DNA from 4 places in the Rhodoferax sp. WC2427 genome. Region 4 is predicted to be linked to each of the others. Evidence: predicted binding sites of a transcription regulator. Region 4 holds the regulator's gene; each other region holds the start of a gene.
What was found. The regulator sigma-54, encoded in region 4, starts transcription at its own class of promoters, with help from an activator protein. The targets are predictions, from matches to a motif close to TGGCANGNAANCTGCTTT.
Positions count from the first base shown of each region.

Region 1 (5,439 bases), 820 kb from region 4:
CGCCATCGGCCTGCTCAAAGCGGCCACGGCGCATGGTTTGCGCACCGGTAAAGGCCCCGCGCTCGTGGCCAAACAACTCGCTCTCCAGCAGGTCTTTCGGGATTGCTGCAGTATTGATAGCTACAAAGGGCCCATTGGCGCGCGGTGAGTGCTTGTGCAATGCACGGGCTACCAGCTCTTTGCCGGAGCCGGACTCGCCGGTGATCATCACCGTGACGTTGCTCTGGCTGAGGCGGCCAATCGCGCGGAACACGTCCTGCATGGCCGGGGCCTGGCCCAGCATTTCCGGGGCGGCGGCCATGCGTTCTTCGGCCACTTCTTCGCGCTGGCTCTCTTCCACCGCGCGGCGGATCAGTTCCACCGCCTTGGGCAGGTCAAACGGCTTGGGCAGGTACTCGAACGCGCCGCCCTGGAAGGCCGACACGGCGCTGTCCAGGTCGGAGAAGGCGGTCATGATGATCACCGGCAGGCCGGGGTGCATGAGCTTGACCTTCTCCAGCAGGTCCAGGCCGGAGCCGCCGGGCATGCGGATGTCGCTGACCAGGATTTGCGGGCCGTCTTCGTCGGTGGCGGATTCCAGCGCAGTCAGCACGTCGCGCGGATTGGTAAAGCTGCGGGTCGGCAGGTCTTCGCGCAGCAGCGCTTTCTCCAGAACAAAGCGGATGGATTGGTCGTCGTCTACTATCCAGATCGGCTTCATAGTGGGGGTCACCTCGGGTCAGGATGCCTTGGTTTTGGTCAAGGCAGGGGTATGAGTAATTTGAAATCCGTGCGGCCCGGGACACTGTCACATTCGATCAAGCCGTGGTGTTGCTGAACAAAGGTTTGCGCCAACGTCAGCCCCAGCCCGGACCCACCTTCCCTGCCCGACACCAGCGGATAAAAAATGCGGTCCTTGATCGACTCGGGAACCCCCGGGCCGTTATCGATGACATGCAATTCCAGTGCCAATCGGTAACGCTGCTTTCCAAATGTGACCTGGCGCGCAATCCGGCTGCGGAATGTGATTTCGGCATCGCCCTCGGCAATGCGTTCGGCCAGGGCCTGGGTGGCGTTATGGGCCACGTTGAGCACCGCCTGGATGAGCTGTTCGCGGTCGCCGCGAAACTCGGGGATAGACACGTCGTACTCGCGCTCGATGCGCAGCCCGCGCGGAAACTCGGCCAGGATCAGGGAGCGCACGCGTTCGCAAATTTCGTGGATATTCACGTCGCCCACCACGTGCGGGCGTCTGTGCGGGGCCAGCAGGCGGTCGACCAGGCTTTGCAGCCGGTCGGCCTCGTGGATGATGACCTGGGTGTATTCGATCAGCTCGCGCGACTCGATCTCCATCTCCAGCAACTGCGCTGCCCCACGGATGCCGCCCAGCGGGTTCTTGATCTCGTGGGCCAGGTTGCGGATCAGTTCCTTGTTGGCCTGCGCCTGGTCGATCAGGCGCTCTTCGCGGTCTTGCTTGGCCTGCTGCTCCTGCGGCAGCAGTTCAATGATGATCTCGCCGGGGCGCTCGGTCTGCGCCAGGATCACATGCACCGGCACCGGCTCGTGGTTCAAGCGCTTGAGCCAGGCGTCGTAGCGCAGCGCGGCAAATTCGTTGCTGCCAGCACCTTCCAGCGCGTTTTGCAGGATGTGTGGCTCGGTGAAGCAGTCGGGAAAGTGCGAGCCCTCGATGGTGCGGCGCGAGGTGCCCAGCGCGTCTTCCAGGGCCGCATTGGCAAACAGCACCGCGCCGTCGCTGGCCAGCACCGCCACCAGGGTGGCCAGCAGATCAAACGCGTGAAAGCGCGCGATGTAGGGGTGGGTGGGGAGTGTCAAACCAGGGCTTTTCAGGGAGGGTTACGGGGTGGGGGCAGGCGCGACAATTCGCGCCGCAGGCCTGCGATGTCGGCGTCGTTGCGGGCGATGCTGGCTTTCAGCTCGGCCACACGGTCCAGGTATTTTTGGTAGTTGCGGGCCTCGCCGCCTTGTTTGTCGGGCTCGCCACCGTTGTATTCCTTGAGCAGTTCGGACTGGCGGGCTTCGGCTCTTTTCAGCTCGGACTCCAGGATCATGCGGGCATCAGAATCGCGGGCGCGCTGCTCGGCACCGTCGTTGCGCGGGGTGTTGGGCGTTGGCGCGCGCACCGGCGCAGACGCAGTACCCGGTGGATTGCTGTGGATGATGGTGACGTTGCCGCCCTCGACCAGTTTGCAACCACGGGCCTTGGCATCTTTGGCGTCCCTGACCGCATTGGTGTATTCGTTGCCGCAGCGGTAGACAGCCGTGTCCTGCGCCCAAACGGCTGCCGATCCACATACCAAAATCAGACCAAAAAAGTGTTTCATGCGTAAAAGGTAAAGCCCTGCCGGGCTTGAACTGGGGAGAAATACGCAACGGTACTCTGTTTATCGGGGGCCACGGGCCCTAACTTTCATGAACGCGGGTGCAGAGCACTCCGGGCCACGAACGTTATTCCACATTAACGAAAAAAGGACGGCTTGCGCCGTCCTTTTGAGAGCCTGGATGTCGCAATAAGTTGCGCCTCCGAAGGCCTGCTCTTAGAGCGAGTAGTACATGTCGAATTCGACCGGGTGGGTGGCCATGCGCATGCGGGTCACTTCGGTCATCTTCAGTTCGATGTACGCGTCAATGTACGCGTCGGTGAACACGCCGCCCTTGGTCAGGAACGCACGGTCTTTGTCCAGGCATTCGAGCGCTTGGTCCAGGCTGTGGCAGACGGTAGGGATCAGCTTGTCTTCCTCGGGAGGCAGATGGTACAGATCCTTGGTGGCAGCTTCGCCAGGATGGATCTTGTTTTCCACGCCGTCCAGACCGGCCATCAACAGGGCTGCAAAGCCGAGGTAAGGGTTCATCAGTGGATCGGGGAAACGTGCTTCTACGCGGCGGCCCTTGGGGTTGGCCACGAAAGGAATACGGATCGAGGCCGAGCGGTTCTTGGCCGAGTACGCCAGCTTCACCGGGGCTTCGTAGCCAGGTACCAGGCGCTTGTAGCTGTTGGTACCGGGGTTGGTGATGGCGTTCAGGGCACGGGCGTGCTTGATGATGCCGCCGATGTAGTACAGGGCGTATTCGCTCAAACCGGCATAGCTGTCGCCAGCAAACAGGTTCTTGCCATCTTTCCAGACCGACTGGTGCACGTGCATGCCGGAGCCGTTGTCACCCACGATGGGCTTGGGCATGAAAGTGGCGGTTTTGCCGTAGGAGTGCGCAACGTTCTGGATCACGTACTTTTGCAGCTGAACCCAGTCGGCGCGCTCGATCAGCGTGCTGAACTTGGTGCCCAGTTCCATTTGGCCGGCGTTGGCCACTTCGTGGTGGTGCACTTCGACCGGGATGCCCAGGGATTCGAGCACCAGGCACATCTCGGAGCGCATGTCCTGGAAGCTGTCCACGGGTGGCACGGGGAAGTAGCCGCCCTTGACGGAAGGACGGTGGCCGGAGTTGCCGTGTTCGTATTCCTTGCCGGTGTTCCAGGAGGCTTCTTCGGAGTCGATCTTGAAGAAGCAGCCCGACATGTCGTTGGCCCAACGCACGCTGTCGAAAACGAAGAATTCCGGCTCAGGTCCGAAGTAGGCTGTGTCGCCCAGACCAGAGGCCTTCATGTAGGCTTCGGCGCGCTTGGCCAGCGAACGGGGATCGCGCTCGTAGGGCTTGCCGTCGGCGGGGTCGATCACGTCACAGGTCAGGATCATCGTCGTTTCTTCGAAGAACGGGTCGATGTTGGCGGTGTTGGCGTCGGGCATGAGTTGCATGTCCGAAGCCTCAATTCCCTTCCAGCCGGCGATAGAAGAACCGTCGAACGCGTGGCCCGAAGTGAACTTGTCTTCGTCGAAATGGGACACCGGCACGGTCACGTGGTGCTCTTTGCCACGGGTATCGGTGAAGCGGAAGTCAACAAACTTGACTTCGTTCTCTTTCACCATCTTCATCACGTCAGCGACGGTCTTTGCCATCAAGAATCTCCTGGTAGGGTTTGGGTTTAGGTAGGACTACAGATTTTCAGCACATCAGGCAATGCAGTTTTTGTGCCATCGCGCGCCAAACGCACAATTTGTAACCGTGTGCACGCTTGCTACTTTACGCCACCGCATTTTGCGCCAGAAAGCTGCGACCACGGCATTGGGGCGCCCCAGATTGCACCAATAAAGAGCGCCACGTATGGCACCAAAATAGTGCAGTCAACTACGCACCAGTTCGGGGCCTAGTTTGGCATCGAAACCATGCAGACCCGCCAGCAATGCCGGGTAGGCGTGGGCCACCAGTTCCGGTGTGCCCTTCACCCCCAGTTCGATATGGCGGCCGTATTCAGGGTGGTCCACGCTGGGCAGGCTGAACACCTTGACCCCGTCGAACTGGCGCTCCAGCGCCTCCATCAATGGCGTCAGCGTAGCCTCCATGGCGCCAAACACGATCACCGACTTCTCGATCCAGGCCGCCTGCTGGAACCAGGGCCGGTAGTATTGGTCGAGCACCCAGGCCACCATCGGCCAGGCCATCACCGGAAAACCGGGCACAAAGTGCACATGGCCCATGCTGAAGCCAGGGATCTTGTTGTAGGGGTTAGGAATGATTTGCGCGCCCTGCGGAAACACGCCCATGTTCAGGCGGTGGATGTTGTCCGGGTGCGTGGGTTCGTAGGGCAGGCCCTGGTCGCGGGCGGTGTCCTGCATGCGTTCGCGGATCAGGGCCTCGGCCTGCGGGTGCAACGCCAGCGGCAGGCCCAGGGCACGGGCGGCGCACTGGCGGGTGTGGTCGTCAGGCGTGGCACCGATGCCACCGGTGGAAAACACCACATCGCCCGAGGCAAACGCCCGCTGCAAGGTGCTGGTGATGCGCGCCGGGTCGTCGCCCACGTAATCGGCGTAGCTGAGCTGCAAGCCGCGTGCGGCCAATAGTTCGATCACTTTGGGCAGGTGTTTGTCGGCGCGTTTGCCCGACAAGATTTCGTCGCCGACGATCACCAGCCCAAAAGTGGGCGCGGACTCAAGGGGGCGGAAGGTAGGTAGATCCAGCGTCATAGGGGGGTTTTGGTTGAACAGGTTCCAGAATTTCCAGCGGTGCAGGTGCCGGGACGACGGGCGCGGCAGTCTCGGCCCGCAGGGTTTCCAGAGCGGCCAACACGTAATGGGCGAACCAGAGCGACGAAAAGGCAAATACCAGGGTGTAGATCCAGATGGCCAGAGGCACCAGCACCACGAAAGCGGCGGCAAACAAGGCCCCAGAAGCCCATACCAGACTGGGTGCTGCCCCCAGGTAGCCCGTCAACACGCCCATGCCCATCAGGGTGATACGGTGGCGGCGGTAGATCTCACGGCGCTCTTCCTTGCTGGCATGCAGGGCCAAAGCGTCGTAAGACATGACGCGGTAGGTCAACCAGCCCCAGATCAATGGCGGCAGCACCAGGATCAGCGGCGGCACCAGCCACAGGGGAATCGACACCAC
Region 1 covers NZ_CP162006.1:3,496,787-3,502,225, forward strand. Annotated here, with positions in the region: gene ntrC (nitrogen regulation protein NR(I)) at 1-700, opposite strand, end outside; gene glnL (nitrogen regulation protein NR(II)) at 739-1,812, opposite strand; gene AB3G31_RS16380 (hypothetical protein) at 1,824-2,321, opposite strand; gene glnA (type I glutamate--ammonia ligase) at 2,535-3,950, opposite strand; gene AB3G31_RS16390 (competence/damage-inducible protein A) at 4,176-5,015, opposite strand; gene AB3G31_RS16395 (EI24 domain-containing protein) at 4,981-5,439, opposite strand, start outside.
Region 1: glnA (type I glutamate--ammonia ligase) is a predicted target of sigma-54. The motif match lies at 4,011-4,028, and genes of this name have one in related genera.

Region 2 (5,439 bases), 1.3 Mb from region 4:
CGAGCCGTCTTCGTCTTTGGCGCCGTACACCGCAAAGGTGATGCCGACGCGGCGGAAGATCATCTCGGCTTCTTCTCGGCGCTTGGCCATCATGTCGCCGGGTTGCTTGGCGAGCCAGGCATCGTAGATTTTGTAGTGGTCCCGGATCTGCTTGCCCTCTGAGAAAAACTCGTACGGCAGCCCTGTGTACATCTCGTCAAATTTTTGCATAAATAAGTCCATCTCCTGATACATAAGCATAGCAAGTAGCGCGCCAGGTTGGTGCAAAAACAAGCGGTCGGTGGGGTGTGCGGGCCAGTCCGAGCCTCTGTGCAACCTCCACGGCACCCATCGTAGCGCTGTTTACCGGCGGGTCTTACGGCGGATGGTGCTGCCAGTAGCGCGGATCGTCCTGGCGATCGCAATGCATCTGCGCGGGTGCCGTGGTTTGCCAGCTGGCGGCCCCGCAGTGGCTGCTGTCCACCACCGGAATTCCCCGTGCCTGGTAGCGCTCCAGCACCAGCGGCGCAGGGTGGCCAAACCGGTTGCGGTAACCGGCCTGCACCAGCGCAAAGTGCGGTTGCACCGCGTCGAGAAATGCCGGGCTGCTGGAGGTTTTGCTGCCGTGGTGCGGTACCAGCAAAACGTCGGCCCGCAATGGAACCCGTTGGGCAAGGAGCGCGGCCTCTTGGGGTTGCTCGATATCGGCCACGAGTAACGCCGTGTAAGTGCCGTTGGTGATGCGCAACACGCAGCTCAAAGCGTTGGGTTTTTGCACATTGCCGTAGTCCGTGGCTTGGGGATGCAACACATCGAACTGCACGCCATCCCACGCCCAGCTTTGCCCCGCCATGCAAGGCTGTACCGCCCGCACGGCCTGCAGCGGGTTTCCGGCCTCCACGGAACTCAGCAGCCGGGCCTGCGGCTGGGTGGCCAACAGACTCGCCGCGCCACCACTGTGGTCGCTGTCGCGGTGGCTGACCACCACCGTGTCCACGCGCTCGCCCAGGGCCCGCAGCAACGGCACCAGCACCCGCTGGCCCGCGTCACTGTCCAGCCCGAAGCGCGGGCCGGTGTCGTACACCAGGGTGTGCCCGGCGGTGCGCACCAGTACGGCATTGCCTTGCCCGATGTCGGCGGCCAGCAGCCCAAAATGCCCCATGGGAGGGCGCGGCGTTTGCCACAGCAGCACCGGCAGCAGCAGCGGCACACCCAAAGCCCGCCAGGCCCAGGGCAGGCGCAGCACCAGCAATACCCCGCCTACTATGGCGCTTACGCTCATCCATAAAGCAGGAGCAGCTACGGAAAACGTAGCAAACGGCACAAGCGCCAGCATCTGCAACACCCAGCCCAGTGCGTCGATGGCCAGTGCTGCCGCCTGCCACAGCGGCGGCACCACCATGCCCAGCATGCACAGCGGTGTGACCACCAGCGTCACCCACGGGATCGCCAGCAGATTGGCCAGGAGCCCCACCACCGACACCTGCTGGAACAGCAGCAGCGTCAACGGGGCCAAAGCCAGGGTGATGGTCCACTGCTCTCGCAGCATCAAGCCAAATCGGCCTCCTGTGCTGATGGAATGGGCGTGAGAAGCTCCTGAATCTGTAGCAAAGAGTACGGCCACCGCCACAAAGCTCAGCCAGAACCCGGCCTGCAGCAAGGCATAGGGGTCGACGGCCAGCACCACCGCGCAAGCCAGCAGGCACACCGACGGCCAGGGCCATTGCCGCCCGCCCACCCGCAGCAGGCCCATGGTCGCCAGCATCCAGACGGTGCGCTGCGAGGGCACGCCCCAGCCGCTGAACACCGCGTAGCCCGTGGCCAGCAGCACGCCACCCACCAGCGCCACCTGCGGCACCGGCCAGGCTTCGCCGGCGCGCCAACCTAGTGAATCGCTGCGCCGCCAGAGCCAGCCCACGGCAGCGGCGGCCAGCCAGGCAAACATGGTCACGTGAAGGCCCGAGATGCTCATCAGATGCGCCACACCCGTGGCCCGGAACAGGTCCCAATCGGCCCGTTCGATGGCGTTCTGGTCGCCCACCACCAGCGCGGCGATGACCCCGGCCAGGTGCCGATCCGCCACATGCAGATAAATGCTGTCACGCACCGCCTGCCGGGCGCGCTCCACCGGGTGCTGCCAGGTGTCGGCCAGGCGCTGTGGGGCCACGTCCTTGGGCCCGGCACGCACGCTGCCGGTGGCCTGCACGCCCTGCTCCCACAGCCACAGCTCGTAGTCAAAACCGTGCGGATTGCGCCCGCCGTGCGGCGCCTTCAGGCGCACCGTCATCTGCCAACGCTCCCCGGCGCGCAGGCCATCGGGCTGGCGCTGCAGTTCCCATTGGGTGGCACTGCCGCCCATGCCAAAAGCCAGCATGCCGCTGTACCAGGCCAGGTCGACCACCGGCGGCACAGGCGCAGGTGCGCCATCCAAGCGTGCCGATTCAACTTGCAGACGAAACCGCAGACCTGCCTCGCTGCGCTGTGGCATAGCCACCACAACACCGACCAATTGGACGTCGCGCCCTTCCAGATTCGCGTCCAGCGAGGTGTAAGAAAATGCCACAGCCCGCACGCCGCACAATCCGAACGACAGCACCAGCCCACCCAGCAGTGCCGCCAGCCAACGCAAGGCGCCCGATCCGGCCGCCAGCCAAATTGCTATTTTATTGATAGCTGCCAGCGCAATCAGAATAAGCGCCAGCAGCACAAACAATCCATAGACCCAGCCGGGCCACAGCGCTGCCTGGCCCAATTGCAGGGCTGTGCCGAGCGCCCAGCCCAGCAAACCCGGGGCGACGAGCGCCACGCGTTTGATCTCCGAAGGCCACGGCTTTTGCATAAGGTCATACCCCAATCGCAACAGGTCTGGGCCAGGCAATGGCTCAGGACTTGCTAGTATGGGGGTAGGTCACGGCATTGCCGCAACCACCAGGACTTTCGCGAGACCCTCTGTGCGCCCAGAGGGCGACGCAAAAGGCGCTGCGCAAGTCCCTCCTTATTTTGAAGCCTCTAAGAGACGCATACATGTCCATCCATGCCGCACTGAACCACGTTACGCACTACAAGTACGACCGCCCGGTCAACCTCGGCCCCCAAGTGATTCGGCTGCGCCCAGCGCCCCACTGCCGCAGCAACGTCATCTCTTACTCGCTCAAGATAGAACCCGCTGAGCACTTCATCAATTGGCAGCAAGACCCGTTTGCCAACTACCAGGCCCGCCTGGTCTTCCCCGCCAAAACCACCGAATTCAAGGTCACCGTCGACCTGGTCGTCGAGATGGCGGTGTACAACCCCTTCGACTACTTCCTGGAGCCCGAGGCGCAGCACTTCCCCTTCAAGTACAGCCCCACGCTGCAGGAAGAGCTCTCGCCCTACCTGGTCACCGAGCCCGCCACGCCGCTGGTGCAGGCCTACCTGGACAAGCTGGACTTGAAAAAGCAGCCCACCAACGACTTTCTGGTCGCCATCAACCAGCAAATCCAGAGCGACATCAAGTACCTGATCCGCATGGAGCCCGGCGTGCAAACCCCGGAAGAAACCCTGGAAAAAGCCAGCGGCTCCTGCCGCGACTCCGGCTGGCTGCTGGTGCAACTGCTGCGCCACTGCGGCCTGGCGGCGCGCTTCGTGTCGGGCTACCTGATCCAGCTCACCCCCGACGTCAAGGCCCTGGACGGCCCCAGCGGCACCACGGTCGATTTCACCGACCTGCACGCCTGGTGCGAAGTGTTCCTGCCCGGCGCAGGCTGGGTCGGCCTGGATGCCACCTCCGGCCTGTTCGCAGGCGAAGGCCACATCCCGCTGGCCTGCACGCCCCAGCCGTCCAGCGCTGCGCCCATCGAAGGCGGCGTGGACGAAGCCGAGGTCGAATTTGCCCACCACATGGTGATCACGCGCCTGTACGAATCCCCCCGCGTCACCAAGCCCTACACCGATGAGCAATGGGCCGACATCCTGGCCCTGGGCGAAAAGGTCGATGAAAAGCTGGCCGCGGGCGACGTGCGTCTGACCATGGGCGGCGAGCCCACCTTTGTGGCGGTGAGCGACCGCGACGCCGCCGAATGGAACACCGATGCCCTGGGCCCTACAAAGCGCGCCTTCGCCACCGGCCTGACCCACAAGCTGCGCGACCAGTACGGCCAAGGCGGTTTCCTGCACTTCGGCCAGGGCAAGTGGTACCCCGGCGAGCAACTGCCGCGCTGGGCGCTCAACATCTTCTGGCGTGCGGACGGCCAGCCCGTGTGGCGCAACCCCGACCTGTTTGCCGACGAGCGCGTGCCCTCGCACTACACCAGCGAAGATGCCCGCCGCTTCACCGAGAAGCTGGCCACCAACCTAGGCATCACGCCCAAGTTCATCGTCCCCGCACATGAAGACACCTGGTACTACCTGTGGCGCGAACGCCGCCTGCCGGTGAATGTGGACCCGTTCAACTCCAAGCTCGGCGACGAGATGGAGCGCGCCCGCCTGCGCCGCGTGTTCGAGCAGAAGCTCGATGCCGTCATCGGCTACGTGCTGCCCGTCAAGCCCGCCGATACCAGCCGTGTCGCCGGTCCGGTCTGGACCACCGGCCCCTGGTTCGTGCGCGACGAGCGCATGTACCTGATGCCCGGCGACTCGCCCATGGGCCTGCGCCTGCCCCTGGACTCCCTGCCCTGGGTCAGCGAAGCCGAGTTCCCCTATATGGTGGAGCAAGACCCGTCCATCCCGCGCGAGCCGCTGCCCGAATCCAGCAGCATGTACGCCCGCTATGCGCAGCGCTCGGCCGCCAAACCCGGCGTGTTCACCACGAACATGACCGCCGTTGGCGGACCCGCCCGCCCCGGTGCTGCCACGGCCAGCCCCACCAGCATCCCCACGCTGACCGAACGCGCCACCCTGCCCTTCCAGGCCGGAGTGAACCCGGTGGCCGAAGCCACCCGCCAGCGCCAGGACCAGGTGGCCAGCGCCTACACCGCCGTGCCCCCCCTGGCCAGCGCCCACAGCCCGCTGCAAACCGAGCCCGCCAGCTTCTCCACCCGCGTGCCCGGCAAGAACGAATCGGCCCACTGGCTGACCCGCACCGCGCTGTGCGTGGAAGTGCGCGACCCGCGCCGCGCCAGTGGCCCCAAGGCCGAAGCCGTGGGCGAAAAGTCCGGTGTGCTGTACATCTTCATGCCGCCGCTGGAGATGCTGGAGGACTACCTGGAACTGCTGGCCGCGATTGAAAACACCGCCGAGCAACTGGGCGTGAAGCTGGTGCTGGAAGGCTACCCCCCTCCGCGCGACCCGCGCCTGAAGCTGCTGGCCGTGACCCCCGATCCGGGCGTGATCGAGGTCAACGTGCACCCCGTCGCCACCTGGGGCGAGCTGGTGGCCAACACCGAGTTCCTGTACGAGGCGGCGTTCGAATCGCGCCTGAGCGCCGAGAAGTTCATGACCGACGGCCGCCACATCGGCACCGGTGGTGGCAACCACTTTGTG
Region 2 covers NZ_CP162006.1:3,029,308-3,034,746, forward strand. Annotated here, with positions in the region: gene AB3G31_RS14320 (circularly permuted type 2 ATP-grasp protein) at 1-210, opposite strand, end outside; gene AB3G31_RS14325 (DNA internalization-related competence protein ComEC/Rec2) at 356-2,785, opposite strand; gene AB3G31_RS14330 (DUF2126 domain-containing protein) at 3,004-5,439, shown strand, end outside.
Region 2: AB3G31_RS14330 (DUF2126 domain-containing protein) is a predicted target of sigma-54. The motif match lies at 2,858-2,875, and genes of this name have one in related genera.

Region 3 (5,439 bases), 380 kb from region 4:
GGCCGTTGCCGGTGATGGCATTGCCCGCCATGCTGCGCAGCGTGCTGCCTTCCAGGCAGTACAGCTCGGCCTTGCGGGCATCGCGCGGCTCGTAGATGGTGCTGGCCCAGAAACGGCCCTGCGGGTCGCATTTGCCGTCGTTGAAGCGGGTGGTGGCCGGGTCGTAGGGCGCGGCGGCCAGCAGGGCCATCTCGCCGCCCCAGACCGGCGCGCGGTAAATCCCGTCGCGCAGCGCCACCACCAGGCCGCCGCCGGTGGCCGGGGCGATGCAGCCGGGCTCGCTGGGCATGGCCCAGCGCTCCACCACGCCGCTGGCTATGTCCAGCCGCTGCAGCAGCTTGCCGGGCACATCGACCCAGTACAGGCGCTTTTCCTGCGGGTGCCAGAACGGCGATTCGCCCAGGGCGTTGGGTTCGGTGGTAACGGTGGTCCAGGTCATGGGAATTCTGTGAAGGAGGTTGCGATGCCCGTATTGTGAACGGGCCAAAAAAAGGCCCACCGGCATTGCTGCGAGTGGGCCGAATCTCTTTGGAGGATTCTGTCGTAGAGAAGCTGCGGCGCGGAGGCCGCAGAAAATCACATTAGCGGTTGTACGCGGTTTCGCCGTGGGAGCTGATGTCCAGGCCTTCGCGCTCTTCTTCTTCCGTGACACGCAGACCGACGGTCAGGTCCACGATCTTGTAAGAGACGGCTGCCACAACACCGGACCAGCAGATGGTCAGCAACACAGCCTTCAGCTGGATCCAGACCTGTGCACCTACCGAGTAAGCGTCTGCGGGGGTCATGCCTACCGAGACCCAGTCGGCCACGGTGGACGGGCCACCCAGGCTAGGCGAGTTGAACACGCCGGTCAACAGCGCACCCAGGATACCGCCCACGCCGTGCACGCCGAACACGTCCAGTGTGTCGTCTGCGCCCAGGATTTTCTTCAGGCCATGGACACCCCACAGGCAGGCGAAACCAGCCAGGAAACCAATCACCAGGCCACCGCCGATGCCGACGTTACCGGCCGCTGGCGTAATGGCCACCAAACCAGCCACGGCACCGGATGCGGCACCCAGCATCGAAGCCTTGCCCTTCATCAGCGCTTCGCCGACGCACCATGCCAGCACCGCAGCCGCGGTAGCGCCCAGGGTGTTGATGAAGGCCAGGGCGGCAAAGCCGTTGGCTTCCAGAGCGGAACCGGCATTGAAGCCGAACCAGCCCACCCACAGCAGGGAAGCACCAACCATGGTCAGCGTCAGGCTGTGGGGTGCCATGGATTCCTTGCCGTAACCGACGCGCTTGCCGATCATGAATGCACCGACCAGACCGGCCACAGCGGCGTTGATGTGCACCACGGTACCGCCTGCAAAGTCCAGCGCGCCCCATTGCCAGATCAGACCGGCCTTGAGGTTCATCGCATCGACCACTTCCTTGCTGGAGTAAGCGTCAGGGCCCATCCAGAACCACACCATGTGGGCGATCGGGGCGTAGCTGAAGGTGAACCAGAGGGCCGAGAACAGCAGCACGGCGGAGAACTTGATGCGTTCTGCGAAGGCACCGACGATCAGGCAGCAGGTGATACCGGCGAATGTCGCCTGGAAGGCGGCAAACACGATTTCAGGTATGTAGACACCCTTGCTGAACGTGGCGGCGTTGGCGAATGTGCCCGCAGCGTTGTCCCAGATGCCCTTCATGAACAGGCGGTCAAAGCCACCCACATAGGCGTTGCCTTCGGTGAACGCCAGGCTGTAGCCGTAAATGAACCACAGCACGATGATCATCGAGAACGTGACCATCACCTGCATCAGCACCGACAGCATGTTCTTGCTGCGCACCAGGCCGCCGTAGAACAGGGCCAGGCCGGGCACGGTCATCAAGATGACCAACAGCGTGGACAGCATCATCCAGGCGGTGTCGCCCTTGTTGGGTACGGGAGCGGGAGGTGCCGAAGCGGCATCTGCGGGAGCAGACGCGGCGGCTTCGGCAGCTGCCGGTGCAGGCGCAGCAGCAGGTGCTGGGGCCGCATCGGCAGGTTTGGCCTCGGCAGACACCGCCATCGCCGGAGCGCTGGCAGCATCGGCGGCAGGAGCTTGTGCCTGGGCGAAAGATCCGCCCCACATTAACCCCAAGCCGAGAGCCAGGGATGCTAGTAGTTTTTTCATTTTTACTTACTTTCAGAGGAAAGAGGATGCGGCTTACAGCGCTTCTTTGCCGGTTTCACCCGTGCGGATGCGTACAACTTGCTCCAAGTTGTAAACAAAAATCTTGCCGTCGCCGATCTTGCCGGTGCGCGCTGCGCCTTCCACGGCTTCGATCACGCGGTCGACCAGTTCGTCGGCGATGGCGGCTTCAATCTTGACCTTGGGCAAGAAATCGACCACATACTCGGCACCACGGTACAGCTCGGTGTGGCCCTTTTGGCGACCAAAACCTTTGACTTCCGTCACGGTGATACCCTGCACACCAATGCTGGACAGGGCTTCGCGCACTTCGTCCAGCTTGAAGGGTTTGATGATGGCGGTGACTAGTTTCATGGCTGCTCTTTCAGTAGGCTGTCGCAAGATGGGGCGGCAAGGCGGGCGGCCTTGGGCACGGGCTGTGTCATGTGCTTCTCCAAAATGAAAAGGGGAACGGCAAACAGGTTTAAGCAGATAACGTGCCAAATTGTTGTTACTTTGGTAACACCATGGGGCACGCCCTGTTTTCACGGTGCACAGGTTTGGGCACACATTTATCGCACACAAATGGTGCATGCGGGTGGATTCCGCGGTGGAGTCCATTTTCTGCACCGATATGGGGAGTCTTGTTGCTATGGGCTTATGTTTGGTGCAAAGCCGGGCTTTGCTGGGCTTGGATGCCCCCGCGGTCACCGTCGAGGTGCATTTAACCAATGGCCTGCCCAGCTTCACCCTGGTGGGTTTGGCCGATGTCGAGGTCAAAGAGGCCCGCGAACGGGTGCGCTCGGCCATCCAGAACGCCGGACTGGAGTTTCCGCACAACAAACGCATCACCGTCAACCTGGCCCCCGCCGACCTGCCCAAGGACTCGGGCCGGTTTGACCTGCCCATCGCGCTGGGCATCCTGGCCGCCAGCGGCCAGATCGACAGCGAACGCCTGGCCGGGCATGTTTTTGCCGGGGAGTTGTCACTGTCCGGGGCGTTGCGTCCGGTGCGCGGCGCGCTGGCCATGAGCCTGGCCCTGCACACCCAACAGGTGCAAACCCGCCTGGTGCTGCCCCCTGGCAGTGCCGAAGAGGCCGCCTTGGTGCCCGATGCCCAGGTGTTTTGCGCCCACCACCTGCTCGATGTGGTGCAACAGTTCCTCCCGCTTGGCGATGGTGGCGACGGCGAAGCCGCCCCTGGCGACGGTTGGGCGCGCCTGGCCAACACCGCCCTGCCCGACACCGCCCACCTCCAGGGCTATGCCGACCTGGCCGACGTGAAAGGCCAGGCCGGGGCCAAGCGGGCGCTGGAAATCGCGGCTGCTGGGAGCCACAGCCTGCTTTTGGTCGGCCCGCCAGGTTCGGGCAAGTCCATGCTGGCGCAGCGTTTTGCCGGATTGTTACCGCCGATGACGGTCATTGAGGCCCTGCAAAGCGCCGCCATCGCCAGCCTGGGCGGCAGCTTTGCGCTGGAGCGCTGGGCCACCCGGCCCACCTGCAGCCCGCACCACACGGCCAGCGCCGTGGCCCTGGTGGGCGGTGGATCGCCGCCACGCCCGGGCGAAATCTCGCTGGCCCACCATGGCGTGCTGTTCCTGGACGAAATGCCCGAATTCCCCCGCGCCGCGTTGGAGGCCTTGCGTGAGCCTTTGGAAACCGGCCACATCACCATCGCCCGCGCAGCCCGGCGGGCCCAGTTTCCGGCGCGCTTCCAGCTCATCGCGGCGATGAACCCCTGCCCCTGCGGCTATCTGGGCTCGCACCAAAGGGCCTGCCGCTGCAGCCCCGACCAGGTGGCGCGTTACCAGGGCAAGCTCAGCGGCCCGCTGATCGACCGTATCGACCTGCATCTCGAAGTGCCCGCCCTGCCCGCCGAAGACCTGCTGCACGCCCCGCCCGGCGAATCCACCGCCGCCATCCGCGAACGCTGCTCCACAGCCCGCCAGCGCGCCATGGACCGCCAAGGCAGCACCAACCAGGCGCTGCAAGGCAAAGCCATCGACCAGGCCGTGGCCCTGGAGCCCGCCGCCGCCCGCTTCCTGCACGGTGCGGCGGCCAAACTCGGCTGGTCGGCCCGGGGTATCCACCGGGCACTGAAGGTGGCCCGCACGATTGCAGATTTAGAGGGTGCAGCCACGACACAGGTACACCATGTGGCGGAGGCGATGCAGTACCGGCGGGTACTGCGGGGCGGGGGCATCGCGGGCTAGAAACTTGGGCGCGGAACAGGATTTCTCCCCTGCGCGCACTAAATGCTATTGTTTACATAGCTACTCACGCTTACCAAATAAGCACGAAGTGCCGATTTTTTATAAATCCCCCGCCACGGCGGGCGTGGCGGGGGCGTGTTGCGCTTAGCGCTCGTAGGCCTTGAACGACAGGTTGTTGCCCCCGCGGGCAGTAACGATCCAGTTGGTATCGTCATAGGCGTCGACCGTGGCCCAGCCACTGGTCACGTAGGGATAGCCGTAGCGGCTGCGGGGCAGTAGCCAGGTGACATCGGTCAGAGACTGGGGGTTGCTGGCGGTAAACTGGGCATAGCCATAGCTGTTGCTGCTGCTCCAGGTGGTCTGGATACGGCGCTGGGAAAAGTCTGCAATCTGGGCCATGGTGTACCAGTTGAAACGGCCCCAGTTCTTCAGATTTTCAGCCCGATTGACGAAGGTTTTCACCACATTCAAATGGTCGCGGGCACCCGGGGGATGGTTGTAGAACAGGCGGTTGGTGCGGTTGTTGACCACAAAGCTTTGCAAGTCCAGCAACCACTGGGCCGAAGCGCCGTTGGTGATGCCATTTTCTTCAAACTCTTCAAACGTGGCAGATGTCCCCAAGGGGGCTATCGGCATAGCCCACATTTTGTTGGTCACGCGCGCACCGCCGCGCCATTCGCGCGTGGCCGCAGTACCGGTATTGCTGACCGTGTACATGCCGACGATGCCGTAGGTTTCCAGCCATTTGGTGGCCCATAGCGGGTTGTTGCCCTGGGGGGCCGAGTATTCCCGGCTCTTCTTACCCATCACGTTCTGCACCACGCCGACATTGGCCTGTACCCAGGGCAAGTAGGTGTCGGCATTGGTTTCGTTGGCGTTGATGCCAAAGATGTTGTGGATCCAGCCGCCATGGGCACCGACCTCATTGGTGAGGCTGCCGCGGTAGGCCCCTGCCGCCCGCACCACCGCTTGTCCTGCGGGGCTGTTGGCCAGGTTCATGCCCAGGCCGTCGCCAATCACACTCACATCCGGGCCTGCGGTGAACTGCACCGAGAACGGCCCTTTGCCCTGCATGAACCACTG
Region 3 covers NZ_CP162006.1:4,695,906-4,701,344, forward strand. Annotated here, with positions in the region: gene AB3G31_RS21800 (SMP-30/gluconolactonase/LRE family protein) at 1-439, opposite strand, end outside; gene AB3G31_RS21805 (ammonium transporter) at 582-2,147, opposite strand; gene glnK (P-II family nitrogen regulator) at 2,181-2,519, opposite strand; gene AB3G31_RS21815 (YifB family Mg chelatase-like AAA ATPase) at 2,797-4,356, shown strand; gene AB3G31_RS21820 (hypothetical protein) at 4,501-5,439, opposite strand, start outside.
Region 3: glnK (P-II family nitrogen regulator) is a predicted target of sigma-54. The motif match lies at 2,630-2,647, and genes of this name have one in related genera.

Region 4 (5,439 bases):
ACCCCAACACCCCGCTGCACGGCAAAAACCCGGTGCGTCCGGTGGCGCCGGCGGCGTCGCCTGAACCGGCTCCCGAGCCTACCGTGGCCGTGCCGCCGCCCGCCGTGGTGCCAGCGGCCCCGGCGGCGTCGGTGGCGGCCAAGCCGGTGGCCAAGCCCGAGCCCAAACCCGCCACCAGTGCGCCGGCCACCAGCGCCGACCCGCTGGGCGATCTGGCCAAGGCCAAAGCCAAGGCGGCACCGAGCACCGCCGCACCCGCCCTGGCCCCGACCGCCGAGCCGTTCGAGTATTTCGTGCAGGCTGGGGCTTTCCGCACCACCGAAGACGCCGAAGCCCAGCGCGCCAAGCTGGCCATGATGGGCATGGAAGCCAAGGTTACCGAGCGCGAGCAGTCAGGCCGCACCGTCTACCGCGTGCGCATGGGCCCCTTTGCCAAGCGCGAAGATGCCGAGCGCGCCAAAGACAAGCTGGAAAGTGCCGGTGGCGACACCACCCTGGTCCGCGTACAGCGGTAGTCCGGCGTTGTATTTACCGTGGGCATCCGGGCTGAACTTTTTCAACCCAGCCCCGTCTGACCCCCACAAGGAGTGATTAGCAATGAAACGTCGTGAGTTTTCCCTGACCTCTGCCAGCGTTCTGGCGGGCTCGGCCCTGGTTCTGTCCCCTGTCGGTAGCGCCCACGCGCAGGGCAAGCCGCCTGTGGCTGGCACCGATTACCTGGTGCTGGACAAACCCGTGCCCACCGAAGCCCCGGCGGGCAAGGTCGAGGTGATCGAGTTCTTCTGGTACGCCTGCCCGCATTGCTTTGCCTTTGAGCCCGCGCTGACCGCCTGGCTCAAGAAGCTGCCCAAGAATGTGGCTTTCCGCCGCGTGCCGGTGGTGTTCCAGGACAGTTTCGTGCCGCCGCAGAAGCTGTACTACACGCTGGAGGCCATGGGCCAGTTGGAGGCGGTGCACGAAAAGGTGTTCAACGCCATCCATGTCGAGCGCCAAAAGCTGGACAAGGACAACCTGGTGATCGAATGGGCCGCCAAGCAGGGCCTGGACAAAGCCAAGTTTGTGGAAACCTACAACTCGTTCTCGGTGGCCACCAAGGTGCGCAAGGCCGCGCAACTGCAAGAGGCCTACAAAGTCGCCGGTGTGCCCGCCATGGGTGTGGCCGGACGCTTCTACACCGACGGCACGCAAGCCCAGTCGATGGAGCGTGGCCTGACGGTGGTGGATTACCTGGTGTCGCAGCAAAAAACCTGACCGGTCGCCCGCGTACCGCACCTATGAGCCCGCTTTTGCGGGCTTTTTTCTGGGCTACCCGAATCGACCGGTACAATCATCTGCAAGATTCGTGCCTCTATGAAAAACGCCTACCACACCTTCCTACTCTTGTTGCTGTGCACTTGTGCGGGCAGCGCTGCCTGGGCTGAAAAAGCCGACCGCCTCAAGCCCATGAACGTCGAGTCCGATGCCATGCGCTACGACGACCTGAAGCAAACCAACGTGTTTACGGGGCGCGTGGTCATGACCAAGGGGACTATCGTCATCCGTGGAGCCCGTGTAGATGTGCGCCAGGACGCCGAGGGCAACCAGTTTGGCGTGGTCACCGCCGAGCCCGGCAAGCTGGCCTACTTCAAGCAAAAGCGCGACGGCGTCGACGAATACATCGAGGGCGAAGGCGAAACCATCGAATACAGCAGCAAGCTCGACAACGTGCGTTTCATCAAGCGCGCCGTGATGCGCCGCCTGCTGGGCAGCAAGGTCAATGACGAAGTGACCGGTGGTGTCATCGTCTACGACAACACCACCGATGTCTTCACGGTGGACAACGGCACGCCCGCGAACAACCCCGGTGGCCAGAACGGTCGGGTCCGCGCCATGTTGACTCCCAAGGTGGTGGCCCCGGTGGCCTCTGCGCCAGCGGGCTCCGCCAGCCCCGCGCTGCGACCCAGCACCACGTTGGAGGGCGCGCAAAAGTGAAGGCCGTGGCAGAGGTTGTAGACAGTCGCCTGGAGGCCCGCCATTTGCAAAAGGCCTATGGCAGCCGCAAGGTCGTGAAGGACGTGACCCTGGCGGTCAAAAAAGGCGAAGTGGTGGGCCTGCTCGGCCCCAATGGCGCGGGCAAGACCACCTCGTTCTACATGATCGTGGGCCTGGTACGGGCCGATGGCGGCAGTATCTCCATCGACGGCCAGCCGGTCGAGCACATGCCAATCCACCGTCGGTCGCGCCTCGGCCTGAGCTATTTGCCGCAAGAGGCCTCGATTTTTCGCAAGCTCACGGTGGAAGAAAACGTGCGTGCCGTGCTGGAGTTGCAGCATGGCGAGGACGGTAAATCGCTGACCAAGGAGGCGATCGAACAGCGCCTGACCGCCTTGCTCGAAGACCTGCGGGTGGAACACCTGCGCCAGTCCAGCGCCCTGGCCCTGTCGGGTGGCGAGCGCCGCCGGGTGGAGATCGCCCGCGCCTTGGCCACCCAGCCGCGTTTCATCCTGCTCGACGAGCCGTTTGCCGGTATCGACCCGATTGCGGTGATCGAGATCCAGCGCATCATCGGCTTCTTGAAGTCGCGCGGCATCGGCGTGCTGATCACCGACCACAACGTGCGCGAGACCCTGGGTATTTGCGACCACGCCTACATCATCAGCGACGGCCATGTGCTGGCCGAAGGTACGCCGTCCGAGATCGTGGACAACGCCGATGTGCGTCGGGTCTACCTCGGCGAGCACTTCCGCATGTGATTGCACGATGAAGCAAGGCCTTTCCCTACGCGTTTCCCAGCACCTGGCGCTCACGCCCCAGTTGCAGCAGTCCATCCGCCTGTTGCAGCTCTCCACCCTGGAGCTGAGCCAGGAAGTGGACCAGATGCTGGACGACAACCCGTTTCTGGAACGCAACCTGGACGACGCACCCCGCGAAGAGTTTGGCCTGGCCCAGGCCGACACGCCCGTGAGCGCAGGCGACCGCGAAACCGAATCTGCTCCTACTTCTGTAGCTGAATACACAAGCGAGACCAGCACCGAGGGCTCAAATGACTCAGAGTCGCCGCTGACCGGTGGGGACGACACCAGCTGGGATGGCGACGGCACCTCCGAGATGAAGCCCGACGACAGCGAGTGGGGCGGCGACGCACCCGCCCGCCAGAACAACCTGGGCGAAGACGGCGAGGCCGATGCCACCGAGCTGGCCCGCAACCAGGAATCGCTGACCAGCTTTTTGCACCGCCAGGCACTGGCGCTGCGCCTGGGTGAGGTAGACCAGGCGGCGCTGCGCTTCCTGATCGAGTCCCTGAACGACGACGGCTACCTCGAAGACGACCTGGCCAGCCTGGCCCAGGGCCTGGCGGGCGACGACCTGGAGGCCCAGGAAGAGCTGGTGCACCGCTTCACCGTCGCCTTGGGCCTGCTGCAAAGCCTGGAGCCCGCTGGCGTGGGTGCGACCCATCTGGGCGAATGCCTGGTGTTGCAGCTCAAGGCGTTGCAATCCACCATGGGCAACGACCCGGTGCGCAAGATCGCACTGCGCATCTGCCGCCAGCCCATGGACCTGCTGGCCCGGCGCGACGTGAAGCGCCTGGCCCAGCTCTGCCACGCCACCGATGCCGACATCAAACTGGCCATTGCGCTGATCGCCCGGCTGGAGCCCAAGCCTGGCCGCCGCTTTGTGGATGTGGAGCGCAACATCGTGGTGCCCGACGTGATCGTGGCCAAAGTGGGGCGGGGTGCCAACGCCAAGTTCCGGGTGGTGCTGAACCCCGAGGTCATGCCGCGCCTGCGCGTGCACGACATCTACGCCAACGCCCTGCGCCAGCACAAGGGTGGCGGCAAGGACTCTTCGAACAACGCCGCCCTGCAGCAGCGCTTGCAGGAAGCCCGTTGGTTCATCAAGAACATCCAGCAGCGCTTCGACACCATCTTGCGGGTCAGTAACGCCATCGTGGAGCGGCAAAAAAGCTTCTTCAGCCACGGCGCGCTGGCCATGCGCCCCTTGGTGCTGCGCGAGATTGCCGACGAACTGGGCCTGCACGAGTCCACCATCAGCCGCGTCACCACGGCCAAGTACATGGCTACGCCCTACGGCACCTTCGAGCTGAAATACTTCTTCGGCTCATCCCTGGGCACCGAGACGGGCGGCAATGCCTCCAGCACGGCGGTGCGCGCGCTCATCAAGCAGTTCGTTGCCTCCGAAGACCTGAAAAAGCCGCTCAGCGACAGCCAACTGTCGGATATGCTGAAAGAGCAGGGCATCGAATGCGCCCGCCGCACGGTAGCCAAGTACCGCGAAGCCTTGCGGATCGCGCCGACGAATCTGCGCAAGGCGCTGTAGCGGACTCCTGACCAGTCCCTGCGTGTGCGGGTCCTGCCCGGGGGACTGGCAGGCCAAGATGCCCCTATGGGATACTCCACGCCTCCCAGCGGACCCGCTCCGCGCCCCACTTTGGCACCGACTCCATGAACCAACTCCAATTATTTTTACCCTGCGCCGCTGGCGTGGAAGAGCTGCTGGCCGAAGAGGTGCACGCGATTACCGGGCTGCAGGGCGAGGATTTGCGCTCGCACCGGGGCGGGGTGCTGGTGCGCTCGTCGTGGCGCGATGCGATGCGGCTCAATTTGCACAGCCGCCTGGCGCAGCGGGTGCTGATCGAGCTGTCCAGCACGCCCTACCGCAACGAGCAAGACCTGTACGAGGCCGCGAGCAACGTGGCCTGGGAGATCTGGTTTACGCCCAAGCAGAGCTTCAAGATCGAAGTCACCGCGCAACACAGCCCGCTGACCTCGCTGAACTTCGCCGCCCTGAAGGTGAAAGACGCGGTGGCCGACCGTTTCCGCTTCAAGACTGGCGTGCGCCCCGATGTGAACGTGCAGTGGCCCGACGCGCGCATCTACCTGCACCTGACCACCGAGCACGCCACCATCTACATCGACACGTCGGGTGACGCGCTGTTCAAGCGCGGCTGGCGTGAAGACAAGGGCGATGCTCCGCTGAAGGAAACCCTGGCCGCCGCCATGATTGCCGCCAGCGGCTGGGACGGCACCACGCCCTTCTACGACCCCTGCTGCGGCAGCGGCACCATCGCCATCGAGGCTGCGCAGATTGCCTGCAACATCGCCCCGGGCAGCCTGCGCCGCTTTGGCTTCGAGAAGCTGCTGCCGTTCCAGCCCCATGTGTGGTCGGCCATCCAGGACCAGGCCGCCGAGGCCGAGCACGAGCCGCAGGCCCCCATTTTTGGCAGCGATGTGGCTTTCCGGATGGTCGATTTCGCCACCCGCAATGCCGAGCGCGCCGGGGTCACGGGCGTGGTCGAGTTCCGCGGTGGCGATGCCTTGCAGCGCATGCCGCCCGCGCCCTCGGGCGTGATGCTGCTGAACCCGCCCTACGGCGAACGGATCGAGGTGGCCGGTGTGGCCGGTCGCCGCGAAGCCGCGCAGACCGACGACGGTGGCAGCG
Region 4 covers NZ_CP162006.1:4,320,038-4,325,476, reverse strand. Annotated here, with positions in the region: gene AB3G31_RS20145 (SPOR domain-containing protein) at 1-515, shown strand, start outside; gene AB3G31_RS20140 (thiol:disulfide interchange protein DsbA/DsbL) at 598-1,251, shown strand; gene lptA (lipopolysaccharide transport periplasmic protein LptA) at 1,351-1,971, shown strand; gene lptB (LPS export ABC transporter ATP-binding protein) at 1,977-2,732, shown strand; gene AB3G31_RS20125 (RNA polymerase factor sigma-54) at 2,740-4,317, shown strand; gene AB3G31_RS20120 (class I SAM-dependent RNA methyltransferase) at 4,443-5,439, shown strand, end outside.